2 regions of the Sutcliffiella sp. NPDC057660 genome follow, and region 1 is predicted to be linked to the other one. Evidence: riboswitches for the same ligand, from Rfam matches in the RefSeq annotation. Region 1 holds a riboswitch; the other holds the start of a gene.
What was found. Region 1 has a riboswitch for S-adenosylmethionine ahead of mtnW (2,3-diketo-5-methylthiopentyl-1-phosphate enolase). Riboswitches for the same ligand answer to the same signal wherever they lie in the genome.
Positions count from the first base shown of each region.

Region 2: it holds a riboswitch for S-adenosylmethionine, as region 1 does, so the genes downstream of both, ACFVAD_RS14615 (Fur-regulated basic protein FbpA) here and mtnW (2,3-diketo-5-methylthiopentyl-1-phosphate enolase) in region 1, are expected to answer to the same signal.

Region 1 is NZ_JBHVHV010000003.1:38,578-54,334, reverse strand. It holds gene ACFVAD_RS03500 (hypothetical protein) at 1-134, opposite strand, end outside; gene ACFVAD_RS03495 (polysaccharide deacetylase family protein) at 211-1,131, opposite strand; gene ACFVAD_RS03490 (UDP-N-acetylmuramoyl-L-alanyl-D-glutamate--2,6-diaminopimelate ligase) at 1,236-2,726, opposite strand; gene ACFVAD_RS03485 (M3 family oligoendopeptidase) at 2,978-4,672, opposite strand; gene ACFVAD_RS03480 (MarR family winged helix-turn-helix transcriptional regulator) at 4,837-5,289, opposite strand; gene ACFVAD_RS03475 (ZIP family metal transporter) at 5,627-6,358, shown strand; gene ACFVAD_RS03470 (Spo0E family sporulation regulatory protein-aspartic acid phosphatase) at 6,382-6,561, opposite strand; gene ACFVAD_RS03465 (divergent polysaccharide deacetylase family protein) at 6,828-7,607, shown strand; gene cbpA (cyclic di-AMP binding protein CbpA) at 7,656-8,294, opposite strand; gene ACFVAD_RS03455 (CoA-disulfide reductase) at 8,418-9,758, opposite strand; gene ACFVAD_RS03450 (1,2-dihydroxy-3-keto-5-methylthiopentene dioxygenase) at 9,879-10,418, opposite strand; gene ACFVAD_RS03445 (methylthioribulose 1-phosphate dehydratase) at 10,445-11,086, opposite strand; gene ACFVAD_RS03440 (2-hydroxy-3-keto-5-methylthiopentenyl-1-phosphate phosphatase) at 11,083-11,748, opposite strand; gene mtnW (2,3-diketo-5-methylthiopentyl-1-phosphate enolase) at 11,745-12,989, opposite strand; SAM riboswitch class I at 13,079-13,185, opposite strand; gene ACFVAD_RS03430 (pyridoxal phosphate-dependent aminotransferase) at 13,275-14,447, opposite strand; gene ACFVAD_RS03425 (carbon-nitrogen family hydrolase) at 14,572-15,354, shown strand.
Region 2 is NZ_JBHVHV010000011.1:178,711-194,467, forward strand. It holds gene ACFVAD_RS14550 (cold-shock protein) at 415-612, shown strand; gene ACFVAD_RS14555 (SDR family oxidoreductase) at 1,148-1,924, shown strand; gene ACFVAD_RS14560 (hypothetical protein) at 1,937-2,410, shown strand; gene ACFVAD_RS14565 (alpha/beta fold hydrolase) at 2,400-3,440, shown strand; gene ACFVAD_RS14570 (GAF domain-containing sensor histidine kinase) at 3,994-6,015, shown strand; gene ACFVAD_RS14575 (LytR/AlgR family response regulator transcription factor) at 6,045-6,779, shown strand; gene sda (sporulation histidine kinase inhibitor Sda) at 7,160-7,297, shown strand; gene ACFVAD_RS14585 (antibiotic biosynthesis monooxygenase family protein) at 7,389-7,694, shown strand; gene ACFVAD_RS14590 (hypothetical protein) at 7,691-8,104, shown strand; gene ACFVAD_RS14595 (hypothetical protein) at 8,235-8,444, shown strand; gene ACFVAD_RS14600 (DUF3817 domain-containing protein) at 8,564-8,863, shown strand; gene ACFVAD_RS14605 (metallophosphoesterase) at 8,929-10,083, shown strand; gene ACFVAD_RS14610 (DEAD/DEAH box helicase) at 10,181-11,623, shown strand; SAM riboswitch class I at 11,711-11,819, shown strand; gene ACFVAD_RS14615 (Fur-regulated basic protein FbpA) at 12,064-12,267, shown strand; gene ACFVAD_RS14620 (multicopper oxidase family protein) at 12,364-13,914, shown strand; gene ACFVAD_RS14625 (DUF6944 family repetitive protein) at 13,946-14,530, shown strand; partial or broken gene ACFVAD_RS14630 (S8 family peptidase) at 14,567-15,536, opposite strand.

The sequences.
Region 1 (15,757 bases):
GAATTTTTTATCAGGACAATAACATACGGATTTGGCATCTTCTCTTGAGCTTGATCTATTTTGATTATTGATTGACACGCAGAAAAGTTTAAAAACAGCATTGCCGAAAATAAAAGATGACAAAAACAGGCCACGACATCAACCTCCCTCTGTTATCGTGACCTGCATCAAATTTTTTATGTAGCTGTAACTGAATTGTAATAGATTATATTATTCCAGTTCATAATCCTGTAAGTGAACAAAGCTGAAGCCCTGTTCCAATAAATTTAGAACTGCCATCTTTACTCCTTCAGCTGTCCCGCTTTCCGGGTGATTCATGTGAAGGATCACAATCGATCCGGAAGTTGCCTGAAGGATGGATTCTTTCACTTGATCCGCGGTAAAAGTGGCTCCAGCATCACCTAGAATATCAAAGTTCACTACTTCCAAACCAAGGTCCTGGGCTATTTTAACCGATACATCATCGTAAAAAGCAGTTCCCGAGCGAAAATGTTTTGGAAGCTTTCCTGTATGCTCCAATATCATTTTCTGATTCCCGATAATTTCCGCTACGATTTCCTCTTTTGAAGCTGTACTCTCTATGCCCCAGGCAGAACGGGGGATAGTGGATAAAGGCCGGTGTTCTGTACCATGATTTTCTATCGTAAATAAAGAATTGTTTGCAAGTTCCATAAAAATAGTGGGCTGCGCTTCTATCCATCTGGCATTCAAAAATAGGTTCGCCTTAATGTTATGCTGATCCAGGAAACTGATCAGTTCATCATCATATCCGCTGCCATTTTCTCCTCCGCATGCATCCAATGTTAATGCTATGACTTTTTCATCGGTTTTCATCCTTGTTTTTACACCTGTAACAAATTCATGGAATTCATTGGACTCCCCATAATCACTATGGTTCAGAACTTCATTTTCCCTTTTTGTCAGTTCCTCCAAGGCCTCTTGCTTGTGGAGTTCTTCCTCCGTCAGTTCTGGCAACTCCTCCACCTTTGTTTCTTCTCTTTGAACAGGTTTCTCCTCTTTTACTTTTTCATCCCCTCTTACAGGTTCCTTTGTTGTGCTCACTTCTAGACCACTACAGGCAACCAACAATAAGATAGAGATGAAGAAAACTCCCCCAATGGTTCCCCTCATATCAACATCCCTTTTCGACAATTTACTTCATAATAAATAAAAAAACTGACTGAAGCATTATTCATGGAAACCCATGCACTTCAGTCAGTTGGTATGTGTAAAATCTATGTTGTCGGAATACTTTCTGTAAGTGGATATGTTCTGATTGCCCTTAATGCTACTTCCCCATCGTTAAAAGGAACAGACTCTGTACCAATCAATTGGTAATTTTCATGTCCTTTACCTGCTATTAATACAACATCGTCTTCTTTAGCAAGTTCGATGGCCCTGAAAATCGCCTGTTCACGGTCACCGATACATTCAAACCTGTCATCCACTGCCCCGGCGGCCATTCCGTTGATGATTTCATCATATGGCTCGTCCAATGGATTATCGGTGGTGAAGATGACGTAATCTGATTTCTCTGTTGCAATCCTGCCCATCTTTGGACGTTTATCCTTATCTCGATTACCGCCTGTCCCAATAATGGATATGATACTCCCTTTGGAGAACATCTTAATACTGTCGAGCACCTTCCCGATTGCATCCTCCGTATGGGCATAATCAATAATGACATTTCGTTGATCCCCTGTGTGCAATGTTTCCATCCGGCCACTAGGTGGTGTTACCTCACTTAGATGTTTAAGAATTCTAGCAAAAGGCATTCCTTTGTCCCAAAGTACACAGATAACGGAAAGAATATTGTAAACGTTGAATTCACCTACAAACGGTACTTCCATTCTGTACTCCCCAAAATCCGTATGTAAAGTGAAGGCTGTTTTATTTTCGAAAAACTCCAGATCACTCGCTCTGAAATCAGCATCATTGTTGATCCCGTATGAAATGATTCTGGCACTCGTCATACTGATATAATCCTTGGAAGCATCATCATCCATATTTAGAATTGCCGCTTTGTCTTTACGGAGATCCTGTCCGAGCTGGGAAAAGAGCAGCCCTTTTGCGTTTTTATAATTTTCCATGGTCCCGTGAAAATCCAAATGGTCCTGTGTCAGATTGGTAAACACACCATTCTGGAACTCCACACCAGCCAAACGTCCAAGCAGAAGTCCATGGGAGGACACTTCCATTACAACATCAGTCACACCTGCATCAACCATGTCCTTCAACATTCTTTGCATAGTCAGTACATCACTTGTTGTGTTCTTGCTTTCGAACTTTTCCCCATCGATATCGATTTCAATCGTACCACTGAGGCCCGTCTTATATCCTTCATTTCTCATCACTGAATTAATGACGCTTGTCACTGTCGTTTTCCCATTCGTTCCTGTAACTCCGACAATTCTAAGCTTGGTGGAAGGGTAGTCAAAAAATGCATTCGCAAGCTGGCCCAGTGCTCTTTCCGTATCTCTCACCTTCACATAGCAGACATCTTCATGCAGCATTTCCGGCAGATCCTCTACCACGATCACTTTCGCACCTTTTTCAATGGCCGAGGAAATATATCGGTGGCCATCGACTGTATATCCTTTAATACAGACAAAGACGGAATCCACTGTTACCTGTCTGGAATCGGAAAAAATATTAGAAATGGAAATCGGGAATTCCCCATAGATTTTTTGTGTTTGCACTTTTGAAAATAAAGAATTTGTATTCATAGGGTCACTTCCTTTTCTGATACTAAATATTATTTTTAAACGAAGTCAATGCGTCTTATTGTAGTATCTTCAATTAGTTGAATATGTATTTAACCGAATATTGACAAATAATAACTATAATCAATATCGAAGCCATTTATTCACTATATAACTACCATTCTACAAAAGTAAAGGGAAAAGGGAAAGTAGAATGTTGTCGGAAATGCCCTGAATTCGTTGGAAAAAGCTGCCGATATACCGACAGCTTTCTTTTATAATACTTTATCATCTACACTGTTCAGATAGTTTTCAATTTCCCCTACAACTGATTCCACACAGCCATCCTCGAATGGAGATCGAAGTTGCGCGAATTTTACCAATTCTGTGAAAGATTTGCTTCCTCCCAATTTACAGAGCTCTAGATAGGATTTCCATGCTTCTGCCGGGTTCTCCTGTGAAAGTTTCCAATATTGAAGTGCGCAGATTTGAGCCAATGTATAGTCAATATAATAGAAAGGCGTTCGGTAAATATGACCTTGGCGTTGCCAGAAACCGCCAGATTGCAAATAATCATTTCCATCATAATCTCGGTTTGGAAGATATTTATCCTCAATTTCCCGCCATGCTTTGTTTCTCTCTGCAGGAGTTGCTTCCGGATTCTCATAAACAAAATGCTGGAATTCATCCACCGCTACACCATAAGGCAGGAATGAAATTGCACTGCTCAGATGGGAGAATTTATATTTATCCGTATCTTCCTTAAAGAAAAGCTCCATCCATGGCCATGTGAAGAACTCCATACTCATCGAATGGATCTCACATGCTTCATAGGTAGGCCAATTATATTCAGGCACATCGAAATCTCTGCTCATGTATACCTGAAAAGCGTGTCCCGCTTCATGTGTCAATACATCGATATCGCCGCTTGTACCATTGAAATTCGAGAAGATATAAGGTGTTTTGTAGGTTGGGATATAGGTACAATACCCTCCTGCTTCCTTCCCTTTTTTCGCCACTAGGTCCATCAGGTTCTTGTCGATCATGAATTGGAAGAACTCTTTTGTTTCCTGTGATAGCTCCTCGTACATCTTGCTTCCATTCTCAATAATCCATTCAGGAGTCCCTTTTGGTGTAGCATTTCCGGTTTTGAATTTAAAGCCCTCATCGTAATACTTCAAATCCTGGACACCAATGCGCGCTTGTTGTCTTTCTTTCAATTTTTCAGTTAATGGAACAATATATTCCTTCACCTGATCACGGAATTTGGCTACCATATCAGCATCATAGTCTGTACGTGTCATTCTTGCATAACCAAGCTCAACAAAGTTCTTGTATCCAAGTTTTTGGGCAATCTTGGTGCGTAGTTTGACCAGTTGATCAAAAATATCATCAAATTCTTCTTTATTCTCATTAAAGAAGCCGAACTTCGCTTCACTTGCCTTTTTACGCATTTCTCTGTCTGTCGACTCCGTAAACGGGTCCAACTGCGCCAACGTCAACTCTTTCCCATCGAATGAGATCTTTGCTGATGCGATTAGCTTGGAATACTTTGTCGTAAGTTTATTCTCATGCTGAAGGTCTTCTATGATGGAATCATCAAATGTTTTCAATTCACATTCAGCCAATGAGAAAAGCTGAGTCCCCCATTTTTTCTCCAGCTCATTCCGGAATGGAGATTTAACAAGTGCTTTATAATATTTTGTATCCAATGCTTTTGTCAAGGGCTCTACTTCGTCCAGAAAATCTTGTTCTTCCTTGTAGAACTCATCTGTAGTATCAATGGAATGGCGAATGTACACTAGATTAAAATCCGTGCTTAACTCATTTCTGATTTCATTGATTTCCTTGATCGCTTCCTCCTGCTCCTGAGCGGAAGTAGCCCCCTCGAACCTAACCAACGCAGCATTATACCTGCTCTCGACCTCATCCATATTTGGCCGTGTATATGCAAACTCTTCAAATCTCATAATAAACGTCCCCTTTATAAACAATATTCACCCTTTAATATTCTACATAAATCGGCATTATCCTGCCGGGGTCTGGCCCTTTATTTATGGCCCTTTATTTATGGCCCTTTATTTAATGGCCTTTGATTGGCCCTTTATTAAACCAAAAAAAAAACTGACTCCCGTCAGTTTTTTTCTGTTTGGGCAGCAAAGTGCCCGAGTTTTTTAAAGAGGTCGATTGCCTGCTCTTTTTCTTCTGTTTGAAGTCCGGCAAGCAGGTTGTGTATTTGTTGTTCATGCTGCGGAAAGATGTTTTGGAGTAGATTTTTTCCTGCCTCCGTAATCTGTGCATAGGTCACTCGGCGATCTTTTGCACATGCTTTGCGGGCAAGCAACCCTTTGCCTTCTAATTTATCCACTACATAGGTGATACTTCCGCTTGCCAACAGGATCTTCCCACCTATTTGCTGCAACGGCTGATCGCCCTTATGATAGAGAAGCTCCAACACTGCGAATTCAGTTGGATTCAGGTCAAAGCGTTGAATGGACTGATTGGCTTTATCATTAATGGCTCGGTATGCTCTGGAAAGTACAATGAATAATTTTAGGGAGACATCTAAATCGTTTCTATTTGTCATGATCTTCATTCCTTTTTCAAATATCTTGAATTAAAACCAATGTTATAGTAAACTTCTTCATTCGTCAATCCAAGTTGAAAAATATGTAATTCCTTCTTCCTTAACTATAAATTGGTCGATTCGGCAATGTTAAGTAGAAGTATGATAAAATATGGAACAATGGGGAATGAACATTTTCCTTGTAGCTTTCCCTTTCATTTACTCGATATCCTAATTTTTATATAATCAAAAATAAATTAACACCAAAATAAAAAACTGCTTCGAGCAGTTTTATGCAGCCTTTTCTGAACAATCAATTTACTTACTGGCAAAGAAAAGCCTTGAAAGGAAACTAGTGATGAATGAAGCATTAACAGGCAGCATCCTTGCTGCCATGTCTACAGGTCTAGGAGCATTACCGATTCTCTTTCTTAAAAATTCCATTTCACACAGATGGAAGGATATACTATTAGCGTTCACTGCCGGCATCATGATGGCAGCCGCCACCTTAAGCCTTATACCTGAGGCACTAAACTACGGAGGGATCCTCCCCTTATCGATAGGACTATTATTGGGTGTCTTTACCTTAACATTGCTGGAAAAATCCATTCCCCATATAGACCTTGAACATAATAGAAAAGGTATCGAATTCGACCAGAAAGCCATGCTTATCGTTGCAGCCATCACACTGCACAATATACCTGAGGGGTTGTCTGTTGGGGTCAGTTATGCATCGGATGCAAATGATACGGGAAATTTGATCGCTTTTGCGATTGGTTTACAAAATGCTCCTGAGGGATTTCTGGTTGCGCTTTTCCTCATGAATCAAAAAATCAATCGAGTTAAAGCATTCCTTGTAGCTACATTAACCGGAGCAGTGGAAATTCCAATGGCCTTATTGGGCTTTTACCTTACTTCCATCGTTTCGAATTTGGTACCTTATGGTCTTGCGTTTGCGGCAGGAGCGATGCTTTATATCATTTATAAAGAACTCATTCCTGAGAGCCATGGTGATGGATATGAAACCACTTCCACCTACTCTTTCATCTTTGGGCTTTTATTCATGATCTGGCTGATTCAGATCTTCTAACCATTCTCTTTTGGAATGGTTTTTTATATGGACTTCTTTTGGTAGATCATTTTTTGATACTCATAAATTAGCTTGTCTAAATCCTGGCTGCATTTAATTGTTTGATCACTGATATAACCCGTTTTATTGGCCAAAACAATCATAGAGTCCCTTTTCTCTTTAATGAGAATCAATAGGTTCTCTACATACCCTTCATACGACAATGTAATTCGCTCCTTTTATCTCTCTGCTCTCCTTTTCGAATTATTACAAAAATTTCTATTAATGTAAATAGAATCGCAATATTAGACAATCTTTTCACAAAGTTTTTTCACCCGACCGCATGAATACACAGATTTTGTGCAAAATGAAAGTAATAAAGGATATTTGCCAGCAAAAAAATATTAAAATGCGAGAATCTTGTCGAATGGAACCTCACCAAAATCCTAATAACAAACCTTATACAGCATCTTAGAAATGAGTGGTAAAGTTGAAAAATCTCATCGCTATTTTATCCGTATTATCAGTGTTTTTAGGCAGCATCGTCATTTATGCAGAGGAGCACCATCAGAATAGTAATAGAGTAGCCATTGTAATTGATGATTTCGGCAATGACATGAAGGGGACCGAAGAAATTCTTCATCTGCCAGTCAAGTTGACTATTGCGGTGATGCCGTTTCTTTCTACAACAAAAGAGGATGCGGAGCTTGCGCATGAATTGGGGCACGAGGTCATATTACATCTTCCAATGGAACCCGTTAAAGGGAAGAGGAGCTGGCTGGGTCCCGGAGCCATCACAACGGACCTCTCCAATAAAGAAATTGCAAAGCGAGTAAATGCGGCAATTGATGCCGTTCCTTTCGCCGTTGGAATCAATAACCATATGGGATCAAAAGCCACTTCAGATGAGCGTGTGATGCGGATTATCCTTGGTATCTGCAAAGAAAGGCACCTCTACTATCTGGACAGTAAAACCTCAAGAAAAAGTGTCGTTTCAAAAATTGCCACAGAACTTTCTGTACCCTATTTGGAAAATGAATTGTTTTTTGATGAGGTTTACACAACCAACCATATCGTAAAGCAGACTAACCAGCTCATCAGAAAAACAGAAGTAGATGATAGTATCATTGCCATCGGTCATGTGGGCATTGCAGGTGAAAAGACAGCCAGTGTTCTGAAACAATATATTCCTGCACTCAAGAAAAAAGCTGAGCCTGTCACTTTATCGACTATCCTCATAGAAAAAGAGTTGATTACCACTCCACAATAAAAAACGAGCATCTTTTCCCTATGGGAAGATGCTCGTTTTACGGCTGTATTACTTCATAACATCAATCTGATCGACATGTGTCACCCTGAACTCTTTCTCTTCCAGCTTTTTCACAATCTTATTCAGTTTATCCTCAGGTAGCTCGGCAGGGAGGTTCACGATGATCCGTCTTAAATATTTCTCCCCGTTATCAAGCGTAAGCATGCCGTCAATGTTGATGTCCTTCAGCATGGTAACAAGATCCTTTATTGCCCCTTTATGTTCAATTGTGGCGATGGTCAAGGTGTAACCCCCAGTTTTCATTCCAAATGAATCAGCAAGTACATCCATGACGTTTGCATGAGTCAGAATCCCGAGAAATTCATTACCCTCGTTCAGTACAGCAATGAATGGCAGTCGTTTAATTGTGAAAAACGCTTGGAAAAAGGAGTCCTCCTCAAAAATGAATGCATCTTTATTTTGGATAAGGGACTCCACAGAATCGTTTTCAGATCCTTTCCCCTCGTATAGGTAATCCAGTAAGTGCACTTTATAGACTAGCCCTACAAAGCTTCTCCCATTATCCTCCAGGATGGGAATGCAGCGGTAACCTGTCTCTTTAATTTTCTCATACGCGTCCTTCACCGTATAGTTCGGCTCACAATACTGTACATCTTGCTTAGGCACAAAATTATAACGTACTTTCATTCCCTCACTCCTCCAAAACACATCTATTTATGTAGATAAAACTACTTTTACATTAGCATATTCGCATAAAAAGGTAAAGAAAATTCATAATATTAAAACTTTTAATTCTTATTAATTTTCCTCTTATTTTGCCGCATTTGCTGCAATCTGAACCGCATCCCAAACTGTTGCATAGGGTGGTGCGTAACTTAAGTCCAGCATACCAATCTGTTCTGTCGTCAATCCGCATGTAATGGCTGTTGCATAGATATCTATCCGTTTTGCCGCACTTTCATCCTGACCAAGTATTTGTGCGCCAAGCAGTTTCTTTGACTCTTTTTCATAGACAAGTTTAATGTGAAAAGGCAACGCATTAGGATAATAGGAAGCATGGCTATTTGTTTCAACTTTTACTGTTTTAAAGTTTACATTCTCCTGTCTAGCAGATTTTTCCGTCAATCCAGTCATCGCAGCTGTCCAATCCATAATTTTCACTACGTTCGTGCCAAGTATTCCCTGAAAGGAATTCGGGATTCCAGCCATGTTATCCGCTGCGACTCTTCCATGTTTATTGGCTGTAGTACCTAAAGCAATATTAACAGGCTTTTGCAAAAGAAGATGGTTACTTGTCGCGCAGTCCCCGGCAGCATAGATGGCAGGAATGCTGGTTTGCTGCTGTTTGTCAACAATGATGGCACCATTATCTAGCATATTCAGTCCAATACCTTTGACAAACTCCGTGTTAGGTTTATTCCCGATGTTCACGATAACTGCATCCACATCATACTTCCCTTTATCCGTGCTTACGCTGGTAACCTTCCCTTCCACAACGTGAAGCTCCTTGACTTCTTCGCCAGTCAGGATTTTCACCCTGTCTTTTAGGCAATCCTCCAAGATTTCAGCCATATCCTGATCATAGTTAGGAAGGATATGTGGCTGCAATTCGATGACCGTTACTTCCTTTTGTAATTCCATCATCGTTTCGACCAGTTCCATCCCTATATACCCACCACCGATTATCCCAACCCTCTTCACATCTTTTCTTTCTTGAAAGTATTTTCTCATGTCCATTCCATCTTTAAGGGTCTTTAAAGTAAAGACATTCTCTGCATCCTTTGGTACAAATGGAGGAACAATTGGTTTTGATCCGGTAGCTATCAGTAGTTTATTATAGTTCACTTCCATCATTTCGCCGGATTGGAGATTTTGGACAAGCACTACTCTTCGCTCTGGCACCACTTTTTTGACTTCATGCTGAATATGTACCTGGATATTCCGTTTCTCGAAATCCTCTACAGTCCTCGCCAATAGGTCTTCGTGCGACGCTGTCACTCCAGATATGTAGTAGGGTAGACCGCAGGCACCATATGAAATATGTTCATCCTTTTCAAAGACGGTTATTTTTACATCTTCCTTTAGTCTTCTAAGCTTGGAAGCCGCACTCATGCCACCCGCTATTCCACCAATTATCACTATATGCTCCATAAAATAGCCTCCTATTTGCATCAGTTCATCACCTTCCATTATATTCCCTCTTTAAGGGGGGATTACTCATAAAAAAAGACATTTGAGTGAAAATCATATCACTCAAATGCCTCTCGTTACTTAGTTATTTATCTGTTCTGTCTGGCTCTCATAAATTGGAACCCATCCTTCAGTCGTAACGAAAATCCGTATGGCTACGACCTTTCTGTCCTCCATGAGGGTAAAATAATGACGGACATTTGGTGGTACACTTATCAGATCTCCAGGCTCCAGTTCCACGTCGAAAAAGCTGCCGTCCTTGCCTTGAATGACAAAAATCCCATGGCCGCTCACAATATAGCGGACCTCATCATCGGTGTGATGATGCTCTTTATTGAAATTCTGCAAAAGCTGTTCCAGGTTAGGAGTGGTATCGGATAAGGAGATGACATCCTGTGCTCTGTATCCACGTCTTGCCGAAATGTCCGCAATTTCACTCTGATAGGCAGCTAGGATTTCCTCTTTATTTTCTTCTGTCAGTGCAAAATTCTCCTGAAGATAATCAGGCAGCTTGGAGGTATCCCACTTTTCATAAATTACTTCATTTTCAGTCAAAAAGGATTCCACTTTTTCTTGTACTTTGATTCTTTCGTTTGTTTGATGAATTCTGATTTCAGCCATTCTTTTTTCCTCCTCAAGGTTTATTTTTAATGGACCTGCAAGCTTGCTCTAATACTGTTTTTCACGCTTAAAAGCTTTAAGTGATAGGAAAACAGGAATTCCCATGCTTCCAGGTGTTTTTTCGCTTCAAATGCCGTTTTTCCCCAGACCGTAATTCCGTGATTTTGGATCAGCACAGCACCACTGTCTCCATGAATGTGCTTTGAAAACTCCCTCGCAAGTTTTGGAATATCAGCATGGTTTTTAATAATTGGAATGCTGACAGAGGCATCCTCTTCCCAAATCCCCAAGGCTTTTATAATTTCCTGGCCTGTAAAGACTATCTCCTTCTGCTCTGCATATAATTGCGAAATGACATTATTGTCGACCGTATGGACGTGAAGGGAGCAACCGGCATTTGACTTGCCGTACACTTCCACATGAAGCAGTGTCTCGGCGGAAGGCAACAGAATGGTCTCTTCCACCGCTTCCCCAGCATAGTTTACTAGCAGAAAATCTTCCGGTGTTCTTTTCCGCTTATCCTTACCACTTGCTGATACAAAAAAAGTCAAAGGATGATCTGTTACTTTGATCGAAAGATTTCCACTTGTTCCAAAAAACCAATCGCGGCCAGCCAGCTCCTCCTTCACATCTGCAAGCTCATTCCACCTTGCTATCTGAATACTCATGATGACACCTCCTGCTTCTTCAGTATCTTTATCACATCGAAGAAGTCTTCAAATGCTTCATAGTTAATGGATTGCTCATTGCATTTTTCAATCAGAAAATCCCTGGCTATTACTTTATCCGCCATTTTCGCCGCTTGCAGATCTGTAATGGAATCACCAATCACTATTTTATAAGTGTCCTTATCTGCAAGTTTACGAATGACTGATGGTTTGCAGCACCCGCATTCGTTTTGGCATTCCTCATCACAAGAATGCGGCCAGTGAATCCTGATGCTCTCTCCTGAAAAATCAGACTCATTGCAGTAGATTTGGCCCCGGGGCACAATTCCACTCAGCAGAGGCTCCACAAAAAAGTCTATTCCTCCTGACACAATATAAAGTGGAATCTGCTGGTTCCTCGTGTATTCCACAAACTCATGAAATCCTCTTCTGATCGCGGCATGTTCTAAAATGTACGTGCTGATTTCTTCCCTTTGGTTTGAGGGAAGCAGGGAAAACATTTTCCCCACTCCTTCCCGGATGGATATCTCCTGCGAAAGAACTTTATCCTTTAATTCATTCCACTCAAGTGGGGCATATTTCTTCATAATGGCAATGATGTTGTCACTGTCTGTTACCGTTCCATCAAAATCACAAAATATCATTGGCTGACCTGCACTCATTTTGCAACCTCCAAACTGCCCCATTGTTCAATTGCGAGTTTCAGTTCCGGGTTCGTTTCAGCCTGTTCGCTCAAGGTTTTTCCAGCCAACACTCCATTAACCGCCTGTCTGAAAGCCGAACCACCGCCAATGGCGCCCAAAGCGTGTCCATGGATTCCTCCACCTGCATTGATGACAGAATCCAATCCAAAATCCTGATAAAGCTGCGGTACAAGGCCTGGATGGATTCCAGCTGATGGTACAGGCAGGGCAGCTTTCATTCCATCTTCGACCTTTGTTAAGCTGTTTCTGATTCCCAGTGCTTCCTTCTTTGGCAATGCGACACTGCCATAGGGGGAAGGAAACAAGGAAAAGTCGGCTCCAGCGTACCTAACTAGTTTTCCAAGAAGAAGTTCGTTGGAAATCCCATAAAACTCTGATGGAGTACTTGCCCCACTTACTGCAGGGTGTGCCATGATCGGTATCTGGATATTTTTATCCTCAGCAAGACACTGTAACACGTCCAATCCATAAGCAAAAACATTGAATAGTAAAATGTCTGCACCTAGCTCCACTGCCCGCTTCGCTTTTTCCCTCAATTCAAACGTTCGGCCTGTAAGATTGACAGCATAGCGGGCACGATGCCCTGTCTTTTCGTAAACTTCCTCCAAAACTTTCTTGCCGACTGCAATTCTCTTTTCAAATGGCGTGAGCGGATTCTCAAAAAGGATTTCATCATCCTTGATAAAATCGACTCCTCCAAGTGCCTGTTCCCGAAGTTGATTTCCAAGGAATGCGAGGTCCCTGCCAATTACACCTTTAAAAATGCTCATGACATACGGACGATCGGTTATCCCCGTCAGTTCCCTGATTCCCTCCACACCGAACTTTGGTCCGGGGAATAGGCTTTTCAGTTCACTCGAAAACTCCAAATCTAACAGCTTGATTTCACCGTCCAAGGAGAGCTTCCCGAACACAGTTGTCAATATTGCAGGTAGATCATTGCTGAAGTTTAAGCTCGGGTAACCGATTTGGATTATCCCTCTGGTGACGGTGCTTCCGATATAGCTGTTCACCCTCTCGCTTGGTTCAAGTTCCTGGACATGAACCACCCTGCCCTTATGTTTTTTCAGCTGTTCCTGATCCAAAAGCGGCAAATCTGTCCAAGAACCCACTGTCAAACCAAGGGCAATACCCTCAGCTTTTTTTTCCAAGTTCCCTTTTCTGTCATGTACTAGGTATGTGGCAATAATTTCACTCATATCTGTCATCCTTTCAATCACGTGAAATGGTATGATATGTAAGCACTAAAAAACCTCTTCGATAAGAAGAGGTTAGGCATCCTAACATCCTCTTATCTCCCAGCATTAAAGCTGCAAGATTTAGCACCGTGCTTATGTACATAAGTCGGTTGCCGGGTGTCATCGGGCTAGTCCCTCCACCTGCTCTTGATAAGAAAACGCAATATATATAATATTTTTAAGGTTAAAATAAAAGAAATCTAACAGGAATTATGACATCCTTCCGGCTAGTTGTCAACAAAGTATTCAGAAAATATGCAGTTTTTGAATCCTTTGCACCGCATCCTTCAGACGTTCAGTACTTGTCAGCAGACCTACACGCACATAGCCTTCACCATGGGATCCGAATCCTATTCCCGGCGCCACGACCACATGAGCCTCATCTAGCAGTTTATCGGCAAATTCAGAGGATGTGAATCCTTCGGGAACCTTTAACCAGGCAAAAAAAGAGCCTTGCGGCGCAGTAACTTCCCATCCTATTTCCTGCAGCCCTTTAATGAGGATATCCCTTCTTTTTGCATAAAGGTCCACCAGCTCTTCCACACATTTCTGCGATTCCAGCAGGGCTGTCGTCGCAGCTTCCTGTACCGCACCAAAGATGCTCACATACATATGGTCCTGCAGTAGATTGATTGCCTCTATGACACTGGGGTTGCCGACAGCAAATCCAACACGCCAGCCTGCCATGTTATATGTCTTGGATAGTGTATAAATCTCAATTCCCACTTCTTTCGCACCCGGAGTCTGCAGAAAGCTTAGCGGTCTTTTCCCTTCAAATCCGATGGCTCCATATGCGAAATCATGTACAACACAAATATCATGCTTATCCGCCAGGTCTACCGTCTCCTCGAAAAATTTTGATGTGGCAACTGCACCAGTGGGATTATTGGGATAGTTCAAAAACATCAGCTTCGCTTTATCCAAAACACTTTCATCTATATCTTCATAATTTGGTAAAAAATGATATACTTCTTTTAACGGCATATATTCCATTTGTGCTTTTGCAAGGGCAACCCCTGACCAGTAATCGGGATAGCCGGGATCTGGTACAAGCACAGTATCTCCTTCATTCAACAAGCATTGCGGAATTTCAACAAGACCTGCTTTGCCGCCAAATAGTACCGCCACTTCCGTTTTCGGGTCGAGCGTTACGTTGTATTCTCTTTTATAAAATTCGACTATCGCCTCTTTAAAAAAGTCGTTGCCCCTGAATGGTGAATATTTATGATGGATGGGGTTATCTACAGCTTGTTGCAAAGAACGTACAATATGTTCAGGCGTCGGCTGATCTGGGTTACCTTGTCCAAGATTGATGACATCATGCCCCTCGGCAACCACCCTTCCCACCTTTTGCACCAGGGAGGCAAAAAATTGAGTCGGCAGCTGATCTAATAGTTCAGATTTTTGGAAAAGTTTCATTTTGCTCACCTACTTAAAAAATTCTTGAAATCCTAGTCACAAATCATATAATGTTAAAAACAACTTGTAAAGAAATTTTTAAAAAAATAAAAAACAATTTTTTCTCAATAAGGGGGGCCACCACATGAAATGGAAAATTGCATGCATTCAGTTTGATATCGCCTTCGGAAACCCCGAAGCCAATATAGAGAAAGTGTGTGAGCTTGTAAAAGAAGCAGGAAAAGATAATCCGGACATTATCGTTCTACCCGAGCTCTGGTCCACAGGCTATGATCTGGGCAGACTTGATAGAATTGCAGACTCGGGAGGATTTGTAACGACCAAATTCCTGAAATCGCTCGCAAAGGAACAGAATGCCCATATTGTCGGGGGGTCCATTGCTAAAAAGACCAACCGAGGGATCTACAACACGATGCTTACAATTAATAAAGACGGGGAGGTTGCAGGTGAATACAGCAAATTGCATCTGTTTCGCCTAATGGATGAACACCATTTCCTTCAGCCAGGAAAAACAGATGGAATGTTTAATCTTGATGGGGAAAACTGCGCAGGCTTCATCTGTTACGACATCAGGTTTCCGGAGTGGATCCGCGCGCATACCACGAAAAATGCCAAAGCCATCTTCGTTGTTGCGGAGTGGCCATTGGCAAGAGTCGCGCATTGGAGGACTTTATTGATTGCAAGAGCGATTGAAAACCAATGCTATGTGATTGCCTGCAACCGATCCGGCTCAGACCCTAAAAATGAGTTTGCAGGACATTCCATGATTATCGATCCATGGGGAGAGATCCTTGCTGAAGCAGGAGTAGGAGCTGAAACCATCTCAGCCACGATCGATCTGGCTAAGGTTGATGAGGTAAGAAAGCAGATTCCTATCTTTGAGGATAGAAGGCCGCAATACTATTAAAATATTGTTATTTGGCTCCACCTTTTTTGTTGAAGGTGGATTTTTTTAGCTTTTAGATTTTAGTTGGAGATTTGGAAGGAGAAGGGGTTAACAACTTTTTTTATACTGACCTCAGCAAAAGGGCCCTTTTGAGACCACCATTCTTGTATTTCCCCGTTATCGTGGTCTCAACCGGCCCTTTTGTGACCACCATTCTTGTATTTTCCCGTTATCGTGGTCTCAACCGGCCCTTTTGAGACCACCATTCTTGTATTTCCCCGTTATCGTGGTCTCAACCGGCCCTTTTGAGACCATCATTCTTGTATTTTTCCGTTATCGTGGTCTCAACCGGCCCTTTTGAGACCATCATTCTTGTATTTTCCCGTTATCGTGGTCTCAACCGGCCCTTTTGAGACCACCATTC
Region 2 (15,757 bases), on a different contig from region 1:
TTGTCTCTTTTCGGAAAAGCTATTGTACTATGTTACAACATATAATCATAAAAAGGAAAGAATAAAATTCCCTGTATTTCAAATATTTTTTTCCAGATGAAAAAATTTTTTTGAATAGGTTTATATTTTGGATTATCTTGGGTACACTACTACAGAAATTCACCATCGTTGCAGCTTTTTGCTGCATAATCTTCATTGTCGTTTTCCAGCAACACCGTCACATAAAGATGGAAGTTACTAGCAAAACCAAATAAAACTTGATTTTTAAAAGATTAACCTCTATGATTAAGTTAATTGTTTTTGTTCGGTAAGGCTGATAGAAGGAATTTACTTCAACGTTTTTCGTCTTGAAAGATTATGCAGAGCAAGAATGGTAATACAATTGTGGATTCATCCACTGTAGGAGGAAACATTATGTTACAAGGTAAAGTAAAATGGTTCAACGCTGAAAAAGGTTTCGGTTTCATCGAAGTAGAAGGACAAGACGATGTATTCGTACACTTCTCTGCTATCCAAGGCGAAGGTTTCAAATCTTTAGAAGAAGGTCAAACTGTATCTTTCGAAATCGAACAAGGCGCTCGTGGACCACAAGCAACTAACGTTCAAAAGTAATAGTTTTTGACGAGGAAAAGCTCCCTTTTTAGGGGGCTTTTTTTTTGTGGTTTTTTAGGGGTGATGGGTTTTTAGTTTTTGTACGGGAGGGATGCACAAGACCAGGGCCAGACCCTTGCGGTGTTGATTGATTGTGGGTGAGGGATGTAGCGGTGTTGGGTTTTGTTTGGGTTGATGTGGTAGGAGGGTCAGGCACCGTACTTTTGTTCATTGCGGTTTTGAAGCAGTTGACGTTTGGGAGTGAAGGGGGCGTTTAGTTTTTGTGCGGGAGGGATGCACAAGACCAGGGCCAGACCCTTGCGGTGTTGATTGTTTGTAGGTGAAGGATGTAGCGGACATGGGTTTTGTTTTGTGTGGAGGCGGTAGGAGGGTCAGGCCCCATCCTATTGGCCCCATCATCTCTATCAAAAATATGCTAGGGCATTATGCTCATTTTAAACACCTCTCTATCAATTCCTTTCTATAATATATGGAAGTCTCTTTTAGGTTTAATAGAGTAAGGATGGGGACGTAATCTAACTTGGGAGGTTGTTTGATGAATATTGAAGAGTTGTTTGATTTAAATGGGAAAACAGCAATTGTTACGGGGGGAGGAAAAGGGCTTGGTGCACAGATAGCCCGTGGATTGGCAGAGGCAGGTGCAAATGTTGTAGTGTGCTCTCGAGACTTGGCGGCCTGCAAGGAGGTAAGTGAGGAGCTTGAGGAGAAAGGAATTCGCTCCTTGGCACTTTCGTGTGATGTGACAAAGTCGGAGGATATTATGTTAGTGGTGAATACTGTACTTCAGCAGTTTGGCTCCATTGATATTTTAGTCAATAATAGTGGCACCTCCTGGATGGCGCCGACTCTGGATTTACCAGAGGATAAATGGGATAAGGTCATGAATGTCAATCTGAAGGGAGTATTCTTGTTCAGCCAAGCCGTTGCAAGAGTGATGGTGAAGCAAGGAAGCGGAAAAATCATCAATATTGCCTCCATTACCGGATTAGGAGGTACACCACCATCGCTTATGGATGCAATTGCATATAACACGAGTAAAGGTGGTGTCATCACTTTTACAAAGGACCTTGCTGTGAAATTGGCTCAGCACAATATTCAGGTAAATGCTATTGCCCCAGGAATGTTTCCGACAAAGATTACGAAAAAAGTACTGGAAAAGTCCGCACCTGACTTGATGCAGCAGATACCTGCCAAACGCTTTGGAAATGAAGACGATCTGAAGGGAGCGGCAGTCTTTTTTGCTTCAAAAGCTTCAGATTACTGTTTAGGACATGTGTTGGTAATGGATGGCGGAATGACAGCTTTAATTTAAAGAAGGATGTGAATGTACGTGGTAAATCGTAATAGCGTTGCAATGGAAACCCTTATAAATAAGGGGATTTCATTAGAAAAGCAGCTGAACGAACTGATTCAGACTCAGTTGAATCGGGAGGATATCGCGAAATATGGGGAATTGGGCAGCGAATTGCTTGCAAGAAGAATGAGGAGTGTAAAGGAAAATGTTGAACTTCTTTCCTTTCAATTTAATTTTCCTACAAAAAATGATATGGCAAATTTAGCGAAATTGATGATTCAGCTTGAGGAAAAGATGAGTGACATCGAAGGGCAGCTGGCTGAGCTTTCCGCCTCGATGGAGCGAGTGCACCGAAAAGTGCAAAGGCTTTCCAATCAAAATGAGAGGAAAGAAAATGCTTCTTCGCGCCTTCAAACAATGGAAGGAAGCGTTGTGCTTTCCAAGGCACCAGGAAAGGATTCAAAAGTTCTACAAAGGAGAGGAGGTTTACTCTTTGACATCTGAAAATCTATCCAATTGGAAAAAGGAAATGCAGCAATACAATAAACTTCCATACAGTGATGGCGTTACCCCAAGACAAGCTTTATGGAGAAAAAATAAAGCAACCCTATGGTATTATCCTGCACCCGCGAAAAAATTCAAGGTCCCGCTGTTTCTTATCTATTCATTGGTCAATCGTCCATTTATTTTAGACTTGGGGCATGGAAAAAGTTCCATAGAAGCTTTTGTACAAAATGGATATGATGTATACCTATTAGATTTTGGAATCCCAGGATTAGAGGATCGAAACCTCTCTCTTGATGACTATGTAAAAGGGTATATTCAAAGTTGTGTTCAACGAGCAATAAAACATGCTAAATCGGATCATATCACCGTAATCGGATATTGCCTCGGTGGAACACTTGCGGCGATATACTGCGCCTTGGCAAAAGAACCGATAAAAAATCTGGTTCTCATCGTAACCCCAATTGATTTTGAAAGGATCCCATTCTTTGACTCATGGATACAAGCTTTGAGAGAAGAGCGGGTTTCCTTTGACGAGTATATCGAAGAAATGGGAATTATCCCTGGTCCCAAAGTGGAAGCAGGCATGCGCTTACTGACATCTCCCATCTACTATAGCCCCTACCTCTCTCTGCTTCGTAAAGCACTAGACCCGGAATATGTTGACAAATGGATGCGCTTCAATACCTGGACAAAAGGTCATATTCCCTTAACTGCAAGTACTGTCAAACAGATAAATACCGATCTATTAAAAGAAAATAAGCTTAGCAGAGGCATCTTGAAAATAGATGGAGAAAACGTGGATCTCGCCCAAATTCGTGCCAATTTGCTAGTTGTTGTAACAGAGGGTGACCGTTTAGTTCCTAAAGAGCAAAGTCTACCGATTTTGAACGCGGTCTCAAGTGCAGATAAAAGCTGTGAAATCTTGCAGGGTGGACATACTGGTACTACTGTGAAAGACGGAAAACTGCCTGATTTTTTAGCTAGATGGCTTCCAGAACGATCATCTCCATTAGGGAGGGAAGTGTAATGTTTCTATTGCTTGAATATAATAAATTAATAGATCCGTATCTTGAATATATGGGAATAGGTGCAACGGTATTCAAACAGTTCTTCTTGGAAATTAAATAGTGAAAAGGGAAGCCCATAGACTAGTAATCTCGGCTTCCTTCTTTATGCACATATTATCGGTAAATAATGTAATATTTTTTAGTAGATAAATTATATTACGCAAAAGTTAGTTGTCTGGGGTTGAGACCACCAAAAGTGGTGAAAAGCTGATGAAATAAAGGTTTTGCGGTATGAAAAGGGCAGAAAATGTAGGCGAAAAGCAATGTCGAGAGTGGTTATATAATAGCTTTTAAAGGTAAAATATCAAAGTGCACGTAAATTTTGGAGGTATATCCAACAGTAACAAGGTGTAAAAAATCTTTTTTAAAAGATATAATATTAATAGTACAAGTTTTAATGTGCTATATATTTCATCTTTTTATTTGATGTTTGATATGCACCAAAATACTAGATACATCTACTAGTTTTCTTAATCATTTGTCAGGAATGGGGCATTTGAGAAAGGAATGAAAATGAATAATTATATTAAAGTCGTTCAAGCCGAAAAAACCAATAGTAAATTTAAGAAAACAAATTCTTTTAGCTGCCATTCAAATGGATATATCCAATTTGAGGGAAATAAAAGAATTAGTTTTATTAATGAAGAAGCGATGGAACTATTGAAGCTTGATGCGTGTCCATTGCAGGGTCAGCATATATTTTCCATATTTCATTTTGAATTGACTTCTATTATTGAAACCCACATAGATAGCGTAATCAAGGAAAGCAGATTTGAGCAATTTGATTTTATGTTCTCTGAATTACCCGTACAGTGGCTAAGATTTATGATATTCCCCTCTCTGGCAGGAGAATACACGCTGATGATTCTTGATATTACAGAAGAATACATAAAAAAAGAAAGAATTTCGGAAACCCAAGAGATCAATTCCATCATAAATGAGACTGCGATGAAGCTGAACAAGACAGAGCAGCCGAAGGAATTACTGGATTCCCTGTTTCATCGTCTATCGAGCTCATTGGATCTGGATTTCTATTTCAACTATCTTTGGAATAAGAAGGATGAGAAACTGCATCTCATGAATTATTATGGAATTTCCGAAACTGCTGCAGACCGGATGAGAGTACTCGCTAAAGGCGAGGCGGTTTGTGGATTTGTGGCAAGTAAGCTTACGCCGGAAGTAGTGGAGCATGTAGATAAATTGGATGATAGAAGAGTGGATCTGCTGAAGTCATTTGGAATAAAGGCATATGCATGCGAACCGTTGATTTCTTATGGGAAACTAGTAGGTACGTTATCATTCGGTTCAAAAAAACGGGCAAGTTTCACCCAGGAAGAACTGGATCTAATACATACAATCAGTCAGCAGGTAACCCTGGTACTCAATAAAATCAGAATTGTGGAGGAAATGACACATAACACTAACTCACTGCAGAAAGCCAATATTCATCTCATGCAGAATGAACAGAAGCTGCGCGATATTTTCGAAGGGGCGCAGGTAGGAATTATTATTCTGGATAATGAAGGGAATATTGAAGACACCAATCCTGCAGCTTGCTCAATTCTTGGAATAACAGAAGAAGAGTGCAGGTCCCTCAAAGTGGAAAAATTTGTGAGTGATTCAAACCAGACTCCTTTAGAAGAACACTGGAGTAATCTATTGTCATTAGGAAAAACTCATTCTGATGAGTATATGATTAATCGACCGGACAACACGGAGAGAATCATCAGTTTTACCGCTTCCAAAGATATTTATCAAGGTCATCATTTGATTATCTTTCATGATATTACTCTGCAAAAAAGTATCGAGCAATCGCTTATAAATGAAAAAAATGTAGCGGAAAAATCAAATAGAACGAAAACGAACTTTATGGCGATGATCAGTCATGAGTTGCGTACACCTTTGAATTCCATCATAGGCTTTGCACAAATACTGTATGATGATAAAAAAGATCCTCTCACCGCCAAGCAGGAATATCGGTTAGGGAAAATTCTGTATTCGAGTAAACATCTGCTTCAATTGATTAATAACATTCTCGAATTGGTAAGGATTGATTCCAAGCCTGATATGGCAGATGACAATAACAAGACTGTCAATGTCAAAGATGCGATTCATGATTGCATGCAACTAGTGAAAAATAATGCATTGGACAAAAAAATCATGATCCTTGTGGAAGAAAACCTGGAGGATGTGACGATATTGGTTGATCCGATACGGTTTCAACAGGTCGTTGTTAATCTGCTGGCAAATGCTATTAAATATAATAAAGTGGAAGGTTCTGTTTCCCTTTATTGGAGAGTGACTGGCCATTATCTGGCTCTTTTTGTGAAAGATACCGGAATAGGAATTCCAAAGGAGCTGCAAGAAAAGATTTTTGAACCTTTTTACCGGATATTCCATGCAGACTTTAATATTGAGGGAACTGGTATCGGTTTGACCCTGGTGAAACAGAATGTATTGGAGATGAAAGGTACAGTTGGGGTTTGCAGCAGAGAACATGAAGGAAGTACATTTTGGGTGAAGATCCCTATTTAATTTTACGGAAAGAAAGGGGTTTTCTTCGATTGAAGCCAATAAATCTCATTATTGTTGATGACAATCAGGATTCTCTTGAAATACTTAAATATTTTATTAGTCAGTTAAAGGACTTTAAAATAATCGATATTTGTAAAAATGGAGAACAACTGATCGATAGTGTTATGAAAAACAATCCGGAGCTAGTTATTGCGGATATTAACATGCCAAATAAAAATGGGCTAGAAGCAATAAAGGAATGCCTTGAATTTGCGCCAGATCTAAAGTTCATATTTGCTACAGGATACAACGAATTTGCTGTCGAAGCTTTTGCAATCTCAGCAGTGGATTATATCGTAAAACCGGTAGAAAAAACCAGAGTGTACAAAGCTTTGGAGAGAGCAAAAGCAATCATTTTGAACGATCGGGAAGCTGCGGATCCTCCGGGTAACAAAAGACTTGCGGTACGTTCAAATAGTTCTTTTTATTATATTGCGTTCAATGATATTATTTTTATTGAAAAATCAGGGAAAAAGTGCATTATCTATACCGTCAATCAAACAGTCGAAACCTATGAAAATATCAGCGATATCTATAAGCAGCTAGACAGTAATTTCTACCGAACCCATCGCTCATATATCGTGAATTTGCGTATGCTATCACATATTACACCTAAAAACGAAACCTATTTTGCATATTTTATCAACCATGAAAAATATGCACATATTTCTAAGCTCAAAATCAGTGAAGTTCAGGAAATGCTGGCTCAGATTACGAACAATTAAGTTGAATATCTCGTAATCTGAGCTTTCTTGCGGTAAACCCGGGACTTGTACCTATAATGTAGGTCCAAAAGGGTTGAAATGCTTAGGAACAGGGCTGAAAGGCTAAGTTTTTACACTCAAAAGCTGGTAATTTATTGGACAAATGCGAAACGTTTCCGATAAGATTTACGTATAGAAGTTAGGTGGATAAGGATGAATCTATTTTCCAATTAATTCCATTCCGCATTATTAGGATTTTTAAAAAGATGAAAAGCTATCTTATTTAAAATATTCGGTTACTATAAACTACTATCTATCGAATGGTTGGCAGTCTCTATATAACATAATAAGATACCTTAGATCAGCTATTTAGAAAATCCTAACGCTTGGGAGGGAATCTAATGGATTTACTAAGTAATGAATCACTGATGGAAGTATATGAAGCAGCAAAAACAAACAATCTTAATGAAGATTTCTTAAAGTTGATTATAGAAGAAATAAAGAGAAGAAATATTGAACTACCTATAACCTATACATAAAAACCGTTATACATGAAATAGAAGCATCATTTTTTCATACCCAAATTTATTTTCATTTTTAATGATTCAATCATCAAGAAGGAGGATTTTCATGTATATCGTTCACTCGACATTTAAAGTACCACCAGAAAAAGCAGATGAAGTGATTGCCATTTACCATAACCGGTCAGGACTGGTGGAGAAAGCGGAAGGATTCCACCGTTTTCTTTTGTTGCAAAATGAAAAGAAAACCGGAGAATTGACGGTATTTATGGAATGGGATTCCAAAGAAGCGTTTCTTACTTGGGTGCAGGGCGAGGATTATAAACGTATTCATGAGTTGGAAAAGAAGTATCCGGACCAGGAGTTGGCAGCAATTATACCGACTATCACCAGATATAAGGTTGTGGCAACATGACCAAACTGATATTATCTCCTACCGTACAAAAAATAAAAGCCGATATTGGAGAGATAGATGTAACGCCCATAGTTGAGAAAGTAGTCGCAACGATGTACAAGGACTTCCCCTCTCTGAAAGAAAAGTTTGGTGAAAAGGGGAAAGAAAGAACAATTGAAGACAACTTCTATCATTTCCTATATTTGAATACCGCTTATAAACTGAATGATACCAACACCTTTACTGAATACGCTACATGGCTGAACAGTGTTTTGGTCAGCAGAGGGTTAAAGACGGAATTGATCATCTATAACTTCAAGAAAATCCAGGAATGCATGCCCGGAATATTGGAGTCAGAGGTGGAAAAGAAATTCATGGACTATTTGGAAGCAGGTATACAGACACTAAAGGAAGTTGCGAATAAAGAATAGTAAGAAACAGTGCGGTGTTAAAAATGGCACTGTTTTTTTGCTTTAGGGTTATTTAGCCTAACTAAATAATGTACTTACCAAAAGTGGTGTTTTGAGCATTGAAATATTTGGTGCACAAGGGGGAGCTAGCATGAAAAAGTATAAAATCATGTTTTATGGCGTACTCATCAGTTTCTTTCTGTCTGTTCTCTATTCTATTTATATCCACCTATCAGACCCGACCTGGGGAGATCTGGCTGCAGTAGCATCCTTCATTGTCATCTTTCCATCTGCACTTGTTCTGACACTATTGATCCAGTTGGGCTACCTGATCTATTGCAGGAAATCGAAAAGTAGATAAAAGGTGCTCTTTCACAGATTTCCACTTCACAGGATTGTCAACTTTCTATCCGCTATGCGGCCCGGAAATCCATTATAATACAGAAAACAACTAGCAAATATTAAGGTGGTTTATATTCTATGAAAAAGACGCCAATTGATCGATTTCGAGTAATGGGATTTATTGAAGGGGGCTCGCTTCTACTCCTGATGTTTATTGCCATGCCAATAAAATATGGCCTGGATATTCCGGAGGTGGTAAGTGTAGTCGGGGCAATCCATGGTTTCCTTTTCATCACCTATCTTTTCGTCATTGCCTATGTAACGTATAAAGTCAGATGGTCCTTTAAATGGATAGCGGGTGCAGTAATTGCAGCATTTATCCCGTTTGGAAATATAATTTTGGACTCTTATCTGAAAAAATCCACTCTAGTAAACTGACCCCTTATCTCAGGGGTCAGTTTTTTGATGCTGTTTGTTATAAGTTTCCGTTGCAATGTCTTATAATGAATGCAGATATAATCATCAAAGGGGTTGTCGTGTTGAAGCTTCGTCCTGTTCTATCAATTCTTGCATTTTTTTCGTTGTACAATATATTCGTTTACTATCTTGGCTGGAATGTGTGGATCTGGGCAAGCACCGCCTTGAATTGGGAACACCCCATCCTATATAGCCTCATTGTAGCAATAGTCGCGTATTCCTATATACTCGGAAGGCTGATGAAGGTCCTTAGTTTCCTCTCCATCCTCGGCTCCTATTGGTTTGCGGTGGTGCAATACGGTCTACTTCTGTTCCCTGTAGCCAATTTAACTGTATTTCTGCTGAAGTGGAGTCCATTATCAGAAGAAGCTGCAATCATCTGGACCGGAAATGTTACTTTGATCATCTTTATGCTGCTCATGGCACTAGGGACGTTCAACGCATACAGTCCGGTAATTCGAAGCTACGAGATCTCCATACCCAAAAATGTGATAAACCATAAAGAACTGAAAATCGCTGTAGCATCTGATATGCATTTCGGAAAGCTATCCGGAAGGGCTCATGTGAGTCGTCTTGTAAAAATCGTGAAAAGTATGAATCCGGATTTAATCCTGCTTCCTGGGGATATAATCGATGACGATCCAAAGCAATTTGTACGGAAGCAAATGGGGGAAATCCTGAAGAACATGCATGCTCCAATGGGGATGTACGGTGTACTGGGCAACCACGAGTATTACGGAAGAGAGATTCCGGCTTTTTTAGAGGAAATGAATAAGCTTGATATCCGCATTCTCATGGATGAAGTAATTAAAGTCGAGGACAGCTTTTATTTAGTGGGCAGGAAAGATAAGACGGATTCAAGAAGACGGTCTATCAAGGAATTGGTAGAGAACCTGGACCATAATCTTCCCATCATCGCCATGGATCATCAGCCGACCCAGCTAAAGGAAGCAGAAGAAAGTGGTATTGATATAATTTTATCTGGTCATACCCACAGAGGGCAAATGATGCCCAATCACCTCATTACCAAAAGGATGTTCGAACTGGATTGGGGCTACCTGAAGAAAAACAGCTTACATGCTATCGTTTCCTCGGGGTTCGGTTTTTGGGGACCGCCGATACGAATTGGCAGCAGATCCGAGGTAGTTGAATTAAAGGTCTCCTTCTTACAGGAAGATTAACCTGAAGTGAATAGACTCAAATGGGTCTATTTTTTTTACAAACGATAATGAAGTATAATGAATCAGGTGTAAATAGAAGAAAAAATGAGGGTACAGCATGAAAAATAGTTTTAGAGACTTCCAATTAAGTGAAGAGATAGTTAGCGCTCTTGAAAAATTAAAATATACAGTTCCTACGGAAGTCCAAGCAAAAGTTCTTCCGAATGCAATGGAAAAGAAGGATCTCGTCGTGAAATCACAGACAGGCAGCGGCAAAACAGCAGCATTTGGCATACCGCTTTGTGAACTAGTAGAGTGGGAGGAGAATAAACCCCAGGCACTCGTTCTGACTCCAACCCGCGAGCTTGCGGCCCAGGTCAAAGAGGATATAACGAATATCGGTAGGTTCAAGCGGGTTAAAGCCACCGCGATCTATGGCAAGCAGCCATTTGATAGGCAGAAGCTGGAGTTGAAGCAAAAGTCTCATGTGGTCGTGGGGACACCTGGCAGGGTGCTCGATCATATGGAAAAAGGGACGTTTGACGTGGAGCGTTTAAAGTATCTTGTTATAGATGAAGCAGATGAAATGTTAAATATGGGTTTTATTGATCAGGTGGAAGCCATTATCCAAAAGTTGCCCATCGATAGGGTGACGATGCTATTCTCCGCGACATTACCAGAGGATGTCGAGCAGCTTTCTCATAAATATATGAAAACGCCAACTCATATTGAAATAAAAGGTACAGGAATCACAACAGATAAAATTGAGCATGCAGTTATTGAAGTTCAAGAGAATGAAAAGTTTTCACTGTTGAAGGCTGTTACAACACTGGAGAACCCGGATAGCTGTATCGTTTTTTGTAGAACTCAGATCCAGGTGGATGATGTATATCGTCAACTAGAACGCGCGGGCTATCCTTGCGACAAGCTGCATGGCGGTCTGGTGCAAGAGGATCGTTTCGCTGTTATGAATGAGTTCAAACTAGGAAAATTCCGCTATCTGGTGGCGACGGACGTTGCGGCAAGAGGGATTGATATCGCAAATGTTTCTCTTGTGATCAATTACGACCTGCCGATGGAGAAAGAGAGCTATGTCCATCGAACAGGCAGGACGGCTCGTGCAGGAAATTCGGGAAAAGCCATTACATTCGTTACTCCATATGAAGAAAAATTCCTCGCAGAAATCGAATCGTATATTGGATTTAAGATAGCGAAAAGAGAAGCTCCAACTAAAGAAATGGTTTTTCGGGCAACATCTGAATTTGAAATAAAAATAAATACACGTCCAACTATTAAAGAAGCAAAGAGTGCGAAATTGAACAAGGATATTATGAAGCTCTATTTCAATGGTGGAAAGAAAAAGAAAATAAGAGCGGTCGACTTCGTCGGCACCCTATCCAAAATACCAGGAGTGGCTGCAGGGGATATAGGCATCATCACCATTCAGGAAAATGTCTCCTATGTTGATATTTTGAATGGAAAGGGTCCGATTGTACTGAAAGCGATGAAGCACACCACGATAAAAGGAAAAATGCTGAAGGTCCATGAGGCACGACAATAACTCTTCAATCCACAGTTGACAAATCGGAATCGTCGGGTTTATGATTATCATAACAAATTACTCTTTCCAGTCATAACTTAATAGCGTAACTTATCCAGAGAAGTGGAGGGAATGGCCCTATGAAGCTTCAGCAACAGATTCTATAAAAAGAATACTGTGCTAATTCCAGCAAGCAGTGATGCTTGGCAGATAAGTTGAGGTCTTATTTCTTAAAAAAACCAACCTCTTCTTGTCTCAGACTGGAAGAGGTTTTTTGTATTTTCTATAGTTGACTAGCTGTTGATTGGAGCAATAGGCGAAGACTCCTGCGGGAGGTAGCGTTTAGGGGAGACCCCACAGGCGAAGCCGAGGAGGCTCTCGCAAGCCCCGCGGAAAGCGCAGCCTAGTGCGGAAATCAACAGCGGTGCTAAACGTAACCAAAATTTTAAGGAGTGATGAAAATGGGAGAAATTTTGAAAAATGCGGTTGAAAATCGGCGGTCGGAATTAATCAGTAAGCTCCTCTATTTCCGTGTATTCAAAAAGGAGGATCAGCACCTGTATGAACTGTCCTTATCAGACTTGGAGCAGGAATATAAAAAATACGACCATTACATGCATCCCCATGATGACATGGGATCGATCCAGTGGGTTAAAAGCAAGTAGGAGGATTAATGAGGAGACGGGAACTGTAAAAATAGGGTTAATATGCAAGACAGCCGAATATTCTTTGGGGAGAGCCTATATAAGGGGGAATCAAAAATGTCTGAAACCACAATTGTATCCTCACTTACAAAATTTGTAGATGCACTCCCTATTCCTCCAAAATTAGAACCAGTAAAAAAAGACAACACTTACACCTATTACGAGGTAACAATGAAGGAAACAAAGCAATCCCTTCACCGCGATCTCCCCTCGACAACGGTGTGGGGATATGAAGGAATATTCCCTGGACCGACCATAGAAGTCGACTGTGGGGAGAAGGTATTCATCAAATGGATGAATGCTCTGCCAAAAAGGCATTTGCTGCCAGTGGACTTTACGGTTCATGGTGCCCATAAAGATGTTCCGGAAGTCCGAACAGTCGTTCATGTACATGGTGCAGTTGTGGAACCTGATAGTGACGGGTACCCCGACTCATGGTTCAGTGCAAATTTTGAACAGGTTGGCCCCACATTTACACAAAAAATCTACCGGTACGATAATTACATGAATTCCTGTACGCTCTGGTACCATGATCACGCACTTGGTATTACCCGCCTCAATATATATGCAGGACTCGCTGGGATGTATATAGTACGAAGTGATTTCGAGCGTTCCCTGAAACTTCCCTCATCCGCCTATGATTTCCCTCTTATCATCCAGGATAGATCCTTTCGACCGGATGGTTCTCTCTACTATCCGACACAACCGGATGAACCGGTATCAGGATTGAAAACATCTGTAGTACCGGAGTTTTTTGGCAATACGATTCTGGTCAATGGGAAAGTATGGCCTTACTTGGTAGTAGAACCTCGCAAATATCGTTTCCGAGTAGTCAATGCTTCCAACAGCCGCTTTTATCGAATAAAACTGGACTCAGGACAGCTCATGTATCAGATCGGAACGGATAGAGGTCTGATGGATCGACCGATAGGCATCAGATCCATCACACTTGCACCAGCAGAAAGAGCAGATTTAATCATTGATTTTACTAATCTCGAAGGAGAAAGTATCATCATGACCAATGATGCACCTGCTCCATTCCCTAAGGGGGACAAGGGAAATGAAATTGTAGAAGTAATGAAATTCTTCGTAGAACTGCCACTTCGACATATAGACACCTCCGTCATTCCAGCTTACATGGAAAACCTCTCAAGACTACGGACACATGATGCGACAAAAAAACGTTTTTTGACATTGGATCATACCATGGACCGATTTGGTCGTGAAATGATGCTTTTGGACAACAAGGACTGGGATGCCCCCATATCTGAAAAACCAGTTCTAGGGAGCACAGAAATCTGGTATTTGGTCAATACCACCGAGGATACCCATCCCATTCATATCCATCTGGTGGACTTTCAAATCCTGGGCCGCAGGGAATATGATGTGGAGCGGTTTAATCGGGAGCGGGTGATTGAGTATAGGGGAGACCCCTTTCCGCCAGAACCGCAGGAATGCGGCAGGAAAGATACAGTCAGGGCTAATCCGGGGGAAGTTACCAAAATCATCATGAAATTTGGCCCTTTTACAGGACTATATGTATGGCATTGCCATATGCTAGAACACGAGGATTATGAAATGATGAGACCTTATATGGTAATAAAGTAAGCTTTAATTTGAAGAGAATGGCGGATAAATCATGAATGATGAAAAGAAAATACTTGCTGGTTCATGGATACAGGCTATTGGAACAGTCCTTTCCGCTATAAGCAGTACAAGATTCCTTGTAAGGGGGGAAGAGGAGAGTGATGGCTTAGACATTGTTGGGAATGTGCTTCAAGCTACAGGAAATGCATTGGAAGCCGATGGGCAGGAAGGTTTCTCATATGGAAGGATTGGCAATGGAATTCAAGCCGTCGGGAATATCACGGTTATTTCAGGCCTGGTCTTGCCTGAAGAAAAAATCATCAGGGGAAAATTATTTATCACTGGGAATCTGTTTCAGGCTCTCGGTGCAGCGACGGCACTAGGAGAAGAATGGGAGGCGACTGATGCTGATGCAATGGCCATCATCGGGAACATACTTCAGGTTATAGGGAATTCCCTTCAGGCAATCGGTGGTGCAGAAGAAATAAGGACAGGGGAAAGTGAAAACACTGATGCGGTGATTACTACGGGGAGCTGGATTCAAGCAATCGGGGCGGTCATTCTTGCATTGGAAATCACTAAAGAACAAACCGTTGATGAAAAAGAATCAAAGAACAAAATCCCAAAGGAGTGTTAATCTCCTTTGGGATTTCCGTTTTGACCTTTTCTTAGTCTATACACCGATCGATTCTTCAATATTTATTTGCTTCAAATACTCAGCCAGCAATTCAGGGGCAGTTAGATAAATCAGCCCATTTCCCTTCGAGACTCTTAGGGTATCCTAATGGAATGGTACGCTTCACAAGCTGTGCATACAATTCCGGCTCGGTAAGCTTTCGCTCAAACTCGCTTTCTGACAAATGTTTGACCAGGGAGAGTGCCCCAGCAACGTGTGGTGCGGACATGGATGTACCACTGAAAACAGCGTATCTGCCTCCGGGAATCGTGGAGATTATCTTTTCTCCTGGTGCTACAACGTCCACTTCATTATTGGAATTGGTGAAATAGGACGATTTACGTTGAAGACTCACTGCCCCAACCGAAATTACTTCGTTATAGCCTGCCGGATAAGAGAATTCCTCGGTAGAATGCTTTCCATCCCCCTCATTCCCTGCGGCACACACAACCAGGATTTGATTTTCCACTGCGGTCTTGATTGCATCATGAAGCTCAGGAACGTCTATCGGGCCACCAAGTGACATGGTGATGATATCCACTTTCTGTGTAATTGCATATTCAATTGCGCTTGTCACCCATTCATAGGAGCCAGAGCCTTCTTCTCCAGCAAGTGCTTTTAAAATCAGCAGTTTGGCTTCTGGAGAAACGCCGATCACACCGGATTCGGCATTAATGGCAGCGATGGTACCGGCAACATGTGTGCCATGTCCGTTATAGTCGGTAATCTTTTCGGGGTCGCCATTATCATCATCGGTAAAATTCCGACCTGCAATGATTCTCCCTTCCAAATCCGGATGGGAGGTATCGCATCCGGTATCAATGACTGCTATGACAGTACCTTTTCCTTTAAAGCCTCTATTCCAGAGAGAGGGAGCTTGTATCATGTCCACTCCTTCGGGAATTTGCTGCGCCTCAAACAATTGATTGTCAACTTTGTACGGAATTAAATGAACCAGCTTTTCCATTACAACGCCTCCTAATCATTATTTAAAAAAAGTGAGACAAGTTACTTTCTGAAAATTCTACCAATTTCCATTGAAAAGTTCAAGTGCCAAAAAGACTATGTAAGCTAACTTCCTATCAAAACGCATATCTTTTCAAAACGCATATCTTTTCAACGGTCGTAGCCCCGATAAGCCTCAAGTCTTATCTCAAAATATAGCTCAGGCTCGTTATAGCAATCCTT